2 regions of the Ralstonia sp. RRA genome follow, and region 2 is predicted to be linked to the other one. Evidence: predicted binding sites of a transcription regulator. Region 2 holds the regulator's gene; the other holds the start of a gene.
The links. Region 2 encodes FliA, which starts transcription of late flagellar genes. Its sites were predicted from a motif close to CTAAAGTTTNNNNNNNNNNNGCCGNTA; they were not measured.
Positions count from the first base shown of each region.

Region 1: a site for FliA is predicted at 2,707-2,733, ahead of flgM (flagellar biosynthesis anti-sigma factor FlgM). Genes of this name have one in related genera too.

Region 1 covers NZ_CP146092.1:168,617-173,203, reverse strand. The annotation lists gene V6657_RS18825 (outer envelope protein) at 1-362, shown strand, start outside; gene V6657_RS18820 (response regulator transcription factor) at 609-1,310, opposite strand; gene V6657_RS18815 (flagellar protein FlgN) at 1,761-2,222, opposite strand; gene flgM (flagellar biosynthesis anti-sigma factor FlgM) at 2,341-2,670, opposite strand; gene flgA (flagellar basal body P-ring formation chaperone FlgA) at 2,791-3,690, opposite strand; gene flgB (flagellar basal body rod protein FlgB) at 4,105-4,560, shown strand.
Region 2 covers NZ_CP146092.1:931,562-936,148, forward strand. The annotation lists gene flhF (flagellar biosynthesis protein FlhF) at 1-1,606, shown strand, start outside; gene V6657_RS22310 (flagellar synthesis regulator FleN) at 1,622-2,392, shown strand; gene V6657_RS22315 (RNA polymerase sigma factor FliA) at 2,401-3,162, shown strand; gene V6657_RS22320 (MBL fold metallo-hydrolase) at 3,198-4,280, opposite strand.

The DNA of each region.
Region 1 (4,587 bases), 760 kb from region 2:
GTCTGCTGATGCTGTGGGAGAGCAACGAGCCGATTGGGGTGACCAGCCGCTACCACTACAAGGCGCATCCGATGCTCAATGCCGCATGGGGCATCCCCATCGGCTCGACGGGCCTGTCGTTTGAGGGGTATGCCAACTACATCGCGGCCAAGGGCACGAACGAATTCGGTGGCCCAACGTCACCGGAATTGAATATCGATGCCATGCTGATGTACGACCTGGGCACGCCTTTGCATCTGGGCAAGAACACGCTGCGCGCGGGCATTGAATATCAATACTGGCGCAACAAGTTCGGCAACCCGGCATCCGTGCCCGGCTCACTGGCAAAAACGCCGATGGTGCGGGTCGAATACCACTTCTGATGCGCTGCTGCCGATATCTTCAGTATCGGCATGAGTGCACAGCGCAGAGCACCGCGATCAAAAACGATTTGGGCTGTTCCGGCGGCATTCCGAATCCGGAACCGTCTCCCCGTCTTGACAGCGGTTGTGAGCGTGCGCTTTCCTTGTCACCGCCCGCGTGTCGACAGCGCGGGCGCGCATTTGCAGCGGCGTCCGGATTCCGGGCGCCGTTTTTGTTGTGCGAGGACGTTGAGTGGGCGGCCAGCCTCAGCCGGTACGAGCCAGGCGCAACGGCGCTGTGGAAGGCTCGGTGCCCGGCTGATTCAGCAGCATGGCACCACGCTGGGTGGCGACGAATACGGCCTCCGTGCGGCTGCGTACTTCCAGCCGGCGGTACAGCGCATTGATGTGCGCCTTGGCGGTGGCCTCCGAAATGCTGAGCATGCGGCTGATGGTTTTGACCGGATGACCGCGCGAGAGCAGAACCAGAATCTCGTATTGGCGTTGGGTGAGTCCCAATAATGCGCAGTCGTCGGCGCCATTGGCGGCACCACCTGTCAGCGTATCCGACCGGGCAAGCACGATTGAGGCGGGTATATAACGGCCGCCGGCCAGCACCAATTCCAATGCCGCTGCAATCAATTTGCCGGAATAGCTTTTCAGCAGATAAGCCGAGATATTCAATTGCATCAGCGCGCGCACATGGGCGGCTGAATCGCTTTCACCCAGCACGGCGACATGCCGTGGGTGCGGCTGCTGCAGCAACCGAGAGAGCGCCGGCAGATCGTCGATGCCCGGCAGGGGCAGGCCGATCAGGGCCAGCTCGGCGTCCGCATGCGCCGCAAGGTTTTCAAAGAGGGCCTCGTCCGGGTCGACGCTGACGACTTCGGAAATGGCCGGCAAAGATTGCAAAACGTGGGTCGCACCGGCACGCACCAAGGGGTGTGCCTCAACTACGATCGATTTCACTGCGCCGCCTGTCTGGTTATGGTTGTTTGCCCATTTCCGGAATATGGCCGGCCGTCGCCCATTTGGATCGGCGAGATCCAAATTGATACAGGCGTGGCTGGTAGAAACGCAATGACGCGCGGTTTCGGTATATTTCCCCGTTCAACCGGCAGTCACCAGGTACGGTGCCGCCGGGCCGAAACCTTGGCATGCCATTCAGGCGCGATTTCTTTCCGGTTTTCTTGTTTATGTCGCCAGGCGCGGGGGATATACCCCGCCAAAATCGGCAGAATAAATCCCCAGCTTGCTTGTTGCACCCATCAATGGGATGTAAACCTTTTTGTTTACCCCGATTGGTGGTGTGCCAGACCCTCTATAGATAGCAGGATCAGGCAGGGGCAGCTAGCCCCACTTTAAACCCATTGACGTAAACGTAAACCGGCGGTTGGCCGTCTTTGACGACCCTGCGGTTTATTGGGCGACGACCGAGAAGCGCGGCATCGACAGTGGTTGCTTGCCGTCGCGGCCGTAGGGCGTGCCGCCGCCGTTGTTGGCTGCGTGCAGGACCGACAGCGCGTTTTGCGTGGCGCGCAGGCGCAGATCGATCAGGGTGCCGTTGTCCAGATTGCGCTGGCGCAGGGTGCGGGCCAGGGCCAGGTTCTCGTCGAACAGGCGGCTGGCGGTCTCATCCGTGCGCAGGTATTTGACCAGCCCGTAGGGATCGGCGCCGCCGTGCTGCGCCCACCACAGGCGGCGCTCGCGGTCGGCTTCGCCCAGGGCGGTGAGCTGCTTCTGCTTGGTTTGGGTGACGCGCTCGAGCTCGACCATGTCGCCGTCGCGCAACGCTTGCGCCTCGGCTTCCAGGGTCAGAGTGGCTGCACGCAGCAGTTCTTGCTCGTCGGCAAGGGTGCGGATCAGCAGTGTGTTGTCCATGTTGGCGACCTTTAGCTGGAGAGCTTGGGCAGCCGCCGGCCGGCACACCGCCCCGCCGCGATCAGCCAAGGGCCGGCGGCGTCATGAGAAATGGGGGACGGACGACGGGAGGCTCCCGTCAGACCTTCTTGCTTTGTGCCGAGAGCAGCGACTGCGCGTCGGACAGTGCTGCATCGGCGATCTTGCCGGCGTCCATCTTGAGCGTGCCATTCTGAATGGCGCTGCGGATCTGCTCGACGCGTGCTGCGTTGAAGTCGCCGCTGCCCACTTGGCGCGAAACTTGATGGACCGACAGCGAAGGCACGGTTGAATCCTGGTCGCTGTGGCGCGTCGTGCCCGTGGCCGTCGTGGCCACCGAGGACGAGCCGGTCGCGCGCGTCGACCCGGACGCAGCGTCCTTGGTCGGCGCAATGGCCGGCGTGTTGTTGACGATATGGTTGATTTTCACGGGTGTCTCCGAAGAGCGCGTTCATCCTATCACCCATATCGGCCAACCCCCGTCCAAACTTTAGCGGGGGATATCGATTGCGCATCACAGTGTGTGTGATCGACTGATCTCAAATCGATCTCAGAACTGGATCGCGACCACACCGGCGGACTGCGCAATGCCGGAAACGACGTTGCCGTTGGCCGTGCGCACCTGCGCCACCTGGCCCACGGCTGCCTGGTTCATGGCCCGGCCGTCGCTGGTTACCTGGAAGCCGCCGCCTTCGGCGACGAGCTTGACGGTCTGGCCGGCTTGCACGGCAACGGCCAAGCGCAGGCTTTCGGCGCGCAGTGGCTGGTTGGCCGCCACGCTGGTCATCAATACGCGCCCGACCACATCGGCGGGCTGCTGCACGACGGACGGCGGCAGCATCGAGAGATCCCCTGTGCGGGCTTCCAGATCACTCATGTCGAGCGTCTTGCCCGGCGAGAGCTGGTGCGAAGCCACGTAATACGTCCCGGTGATCTGGATGGTGGCCGGCACCCACGCCGCCCAGGCGTGTGGTGATTTGCAGCGCACTCCAACTTGAATGCGGCCGCGCAGGCGGTTGGCCGCCGGCAGCATCAGGTCGATCTGGTCACAGGGCTGGTTGGCCACGCGCGGGTCGATCGGGCCGACTTCCACCGAGGCACGCGGGGCGCCGGCGTCATTGGTGCCGCCCAGGATGTCCAGCTGCGACTGCAGTTGCTGCTGGATCTGCATCTGGATGGCGTTCGGCCCCTGGATGGTGGTGGCCGCGGGTTGTGCAGATTGTGCCGCTTGGGCGGGCATCGGCATGTTGGCGGCTGCCGGCGCATAGCCGACGCGCGTCATGCCCTGCGCATGCGCCAGGATCGGATGGGCGAGGCTTGCCAGGACGCCCAGCGCCAGGGCCAGCAGCAGCGTGCGCCGGCGTGCGGCCAACGGCATTGCCGTGGCGCCGCGGCGGCGGACAACGGCAAAGGTCGGGTATTGGGCGCTGCGTACAAACCGCGTGGACATAAAGCCCTCCATCGAAAGTCCGGTGAAGTGTAGCCACGCGCGCGGGAGGGCCAAATGCGGAAATGTCGGCCAATCCCCCCCTTATTCGGACGAATGCTCTTGCCAGGTGGCCCCTAGACTTTGCAACGTGGTGAAGTCCCTGGCGTTGCGCGGTGCCGTTCCATTTGCTGCGCAACCTGCCCCGGATGGCGGGTTTCCCGGCCAGCCCCCGGACCAGCAGACAAGGCCCTCTCCACTGAGGCTGCATGACGGCAACTCAGCAATACAGCGGTTCTGGAGACGGCATCGGCGGTTTTGAAGGGGCTGCCGATGCCTGCTTCTCCAACCCCACGGCATTCGGAATACCAAACAAACGCGGCGGCGGGGTTGCCGGTTCAGGCAGCAACACGACGCCACGCGCGAGGAATGACAGACATGGTCGACAAGCTGGATCAGTTGTTCGGTTTTCAGGAGCAGGCGCTGCACTTGCGTTCGCAGCGGCACCAGATTCTGGCCTCGAACATCGCCAATGCCGACACGCCCAACTACAAGGCGCGCGACTTCGATTTCCAGTCGGCGCTGCAAAAGGCGGTCGGTCAGCAAAGCGGCAACACGCTGCCGATGACGGCCACGGCGTCCGGCCACCTGACGGCGGACGGCGCGCCTGCCGGTGATGTGACGCTGATGCAGGCCTCGCTCTCGCAGCAGGCCAAGTCGCTGCAGGGCGAAGTGCAGTACCGCACCTCGCAGCAGCCTTCCATTGACGGCAACACGGTCGACATGGACGGTGAGCGCATGCGCTTTGCCGACAACACCGTGCGTTACGAGGCCGATCTGAACATCGTGACGCAGAAGATCAAGTCGATGCTGGCGGCCATTCAGAACAGCTAGCGCGACAAAGCAGGACCGAGCAGAACA
Region 2 (4,587 bases):
GGCGCCTGCCGAGCCGCAAGTGCAAGCCGTGGCCCAGGCCGACACGTCGGCCACACCGAATGCACTGGCCCGTCTGCGCAACCGCTTTACCGCCGCGCGCCGCGCTGCCGTGCAAGCCCCTGTGCAAGAAGACGCGCTGGCTGAGCCGGCCGCTGGCCGCAAGCTGCAAGCCCGCGTGGATGACGACGTGGAGCTCGGCGCATCGGAAACGCTGCTGGGTGTGGACCCGCTGGTGGCCTCCACCCGCATGCTGGCAGGCCTGTCGCTGGATCGCGCCAACGAAGATGCCGCCCAGACGCTGGCCAGCACGGCCCAGTTCATCGCCCGCCGCACCGTGGTGCCGGAAGACGAGCCGGTCGAACAGATCCAGCGCCCGGCCGCCCGCCGCGAGCCGCTGCGCACGCAAGAAGACCAGCCGACCACGCTGCGCTCGTTTGCCGAGCGCGTGGAAGCCCAGGCACGCGCTACGCGCGCCGCCGAGCAGCAGATGGCTCGCCCGCAACCGCAAGTTGAGACTGCCAAGCCGGCCGACATCTTCGTCCGCATGGAGGATTCGATGGCCAAACCTGACGCCCCGCGCGAAGACGTGAGCCTGCAGCACTCGGCCATCAAGGCCGACATCAAGGCGGAAACCGATGCCATGACCCGCCGCATGGTCAGCGAGATCGACGTGCTCAAGAGCACGTTGACCGACGCCATGTCGAGCCTGGCCTCGCTGGGCGTGAAGCTGGGCGATCCGGTGCGCACGCGCCTGTTCCAGACCATGCTGAACGCCGGTTTCTCGGCGCAGCTCACGCGCTACGTGCTGGAGAACATGCCGCAGCACGACACGTATGAAGGTGCGCTGGACTTCGTGCAGCGCGCCATTGAAAAGAACCTGACCACCGTGTCGGACGAAAACAGCCTGCTCGACCAGGGCGGCGTGTTTGCGCTGATGGGTCCGACCGGCGTGGGCAAGACCACCACCACCGCCAAGCTGGCTGCGCGCTTCGTGCTGCGCCATGGCGCATCGCGCGTGGCACTGCTCTCGACCGACAGCTACCGGATCGGCGGCCACGAACAACTGCGCATCTACGGCAAGATCCTGGGCGTCTCGGTGCATGCCGTGAAAGACGCGCAAGACCTGAGCCTGGCGCTCAACGATCTGCGTGAAAAGCACGTTGTGCTGATCGACACCATTGGCATGAGCCAGCGTGATCGCGCCGTGTCCGAACAGATGGCGATGCTGCATGCCGTGGGCCCGTCGATCAAGCGCCTGCTGCTGCTGAACGCTGCAAGCAACGGCAAGACGCTTGACGAAGTGGTGAGCGCCTACCGCGATGCCAACCTGGCCGGCTGCATCCTGACCAAGATCGACGAGGCCGCCTCGGTGGGCCACGCCATGGACGTGATGATCCGCCGCCGCCTGCCGCTGCACTACGTGTCGTACGGCCAGCGTGTGCCGGAGGACATTGCAGTACCGAACAAGAAGCTGCTGATCCACCGCAGTTTCCGTGCAAGTGCCGAGCAATCGTCGTTCGCGCTGGATTCAGATGAATCGCTGCTGGTGGCGCAAGGCGCCGCACGCAGCCGCGAACCGGGCCTGGCCGCTTTCGATTTCGCATAAAAGAGAGGGGCGACCATGACGACCCCATTCGCCAAGGACCAGGCCGCCGGGCTGCGCCGCATGCTCGGCCAGGTGGCAAGCCGCCGCGTGCTGGTGATCGGTGCAGAGGAGCAGATTGACGACTTTGTCGACAACCTGCGCATTGCGTTGTCGGCCATGGGTCGCGACGCTGCCGTGGTGAGCGCGCAAACCATGCTGGCGGTGGCCGGCATGCTTGAGCAGCACGACGACAGCGCCGACGTCACCCTGGTGGCGGCGCATTTCGGCTCCCGTGCGCTGGGCACGGTGGCCGAAGCCTGCGACGACGTGCTGCTGGTCTTCTCCGATGGCCCGGAAGGGATCAAGAGCGCGTACACGCTGCTCAAGAAGACCGCGGGGCTGCAAGGTGGCGCGGGTATCCGCACGGTGGTCTGTGGTGCGCATTCGGTCGACTCCGCCGTGCGCGTGTTCGGCAACCTGGCCAACACGGTGGGGCAGTACTTGAACACCCGTATCGACTTTGCCGGTTATCTGCCGGAAGACCGGCACGTAGAACTGGCGCTCTCGCTCGGCAAGCCCGTGGCGAGCGCGTTTCCCGCATCGCCTTCGGCCATGGCCTTCCGCCAGCTTGCCGAAGAGATGCTGAGCTGGGCCAGCGCCGAGGCCCAAGCCGCTGACGACAATGAGCCGTCGCGGGTGATGGTATCGGCGCAGGAATCGACTCAGACAGCGGCACATGAGTCGGCACAAACAACGTCGATCCTGACGCCCCGCGCGACCGCGCGCGCGGCCGAGATGGTTTATTGAGGCGCACCATGAACGAAGCGCCAAAGGCAGGCATGGATATGTACACCGCAACCGGTCGCAAGACCAAGTCCGACGAGATGGCGACGTATGCACCGCTGGTGCGCCGCATTGCCAACCAGATGATGGTGAAGCTGCCGGCCAGCGTCGAACTCGACGATCTGATCCAGGCCGGCATGATGGGCTTGCTCGATGCGCTGTCGCGCTATGAAGAAACGCAGGGCGTGCAGTTTGAGTTCTACGCTGCCCAGCGTATTCGCGGCGCGATCCTGGACGAGCTGCGCGGCTCCGACTGGCTGCCGCGCGGCCTGCGCCGCAATGCCCGCACGATCGAGCAGGCGATCCAGAAGCTGCAGCAGCAGAAGGGCCGCGCGCCCACCGAAACGGAGATTGCTGCCGCGCTGAACATGTCGCTGGCCGACTACCAGAAGCAACTGGTCGACCTGCAAGGCAGCCAGCTGCTGTACTACGAAGATTTCGACCGCGAAGACGCCGACGCCTTCATCGAGAACCGCGCCGCCGAGAACGATTCCACGCCGCTGGACCAGTTGCTGGACCACGACCTGCGCGAGTCGGTGGTGGCCGCCATCGAAGGCCTGCCCGAGCGTGAGAAGCTGATGATGAGCCTCTACTACGAGCAGGACTTGAACCTGCGTGAGATCGGCGCCGTGATGGGCGTGTCGGAATCGCGCGTGTGCCAGATCCACAGCCAGGCCATCGCACGCATCCGTGCCCGTCTGCGTGACCGTGCATGGCTGCCGACGCCGACCTGATGCCGGCTTAGTCTCTAGCGTTACCTGCCAGATTTTTACTGCGCGGCCAGCGAGTCATCTCGCGGCCGCGCTTTTTCTTTGGGCAACGCGGTGACAAGGCGTTGGGCCGCTGCGTCCCATACGCGCGTCTCGCCATGCTTGAAGAGGGCGAAGCGTTCTGCGGGCACGTCGGCAACCTTCAATGCGTGGGCCAGATCGGCGATGGGCTGGTCCAGCGGTTCGTCCGTCAGCGCGAACGTGCCCCAGTGGATGCCCACCGCCTGGCGCGCGCCGATGTCCTGCATGACCTGCACCGCCTCGGTCGGGTCGATGTGCTGGGCCTTCATGAACCAGCGCGGCTCGTAGGCGCCCACGGCAATGGCGGCCACATCAAAGTGGCTGAAGCGCGTGCCAATGTCGCGCGTGTCCTGCGAATACCCTAGGTCGCCCGAGAACCAGAAGCGCAGGCGCGGATGCAGCAATGCCCAACTGCCCCATAGCGTCTGGTTGCGGTCGTACAGGCCGCGAGCGGACCAATGCTGCACGGCGCAGAAGTGCGCGGTGAAGGGGCCGAATTGCGCTTCGTCGTCCCAGTCGAAGGCGCGCACGTTGGGGTTGTCACCTGATAGGCGCGTGCCGCGCACGTTGCGCGCAAACCAGTGGTCGATGCCCAGCGGCACGAAAAACATGGGTGCTCCGCCCGGCTGGCGCATCAGCGCACGCACGCTGGCTTTGTCCAGATGGTCGTAGTGGTTGTGCGAGATCAGCACCAGGTCGATATGCGGCAACTGCGTGAGCGACAGGCCCGGCGGCTGGTGGCGGCGCGGGCCGGCAAACGGCAGCGGCGAGGCGCGCTTGGAGAACACCGGGTCTGTCAGCACGTTGAGCCCATCAATCTGCAGCAGCAGTGTCTCGTGGCCGATCCAGGTGAGTTGCGGCACGTCGGGCGGCTGGTGTACCCCGCTCAGGTTGGGGGCAATGCAGGAGAGGTCCAGCGTGGGCGGCTTGGGGAGCCCGGCCTTGCGGCGCTCACGTTGCCATTTCCAGAAATCGCCGCCGGGGCGCGGATGGGGGTAGCGGTTGCGGAAGCCGTCCGGCGTGTGGTGAGGCTTGGCCGGATCGTAGTGAGGGTTCTTCATGGCATCGCTGGGGATGGACGAGTCCCGCAGTTGAGGGAACCCGCTTGAATATCAAGGAATATCAAGTTGTGTTGTTTCTTGAACTTTGGGTAAGCCACTGCCTAGGCTGAATCCGCCTCGCTGAGGCGCGCTGCGCAGCACATTCCGCTACGGGGTCGCGGCAGTTAAACCTTCCTCAAGGACCACAATGGATTCATCTCATCACTTGGCTGGGCAAACCGACGTTACGGATGCGCACGATGCGCATAAAAAAAGGGGACCGCCAACAATTTGACAGGTTGTCAGGAACCAGCGGCGAGCGGACAGA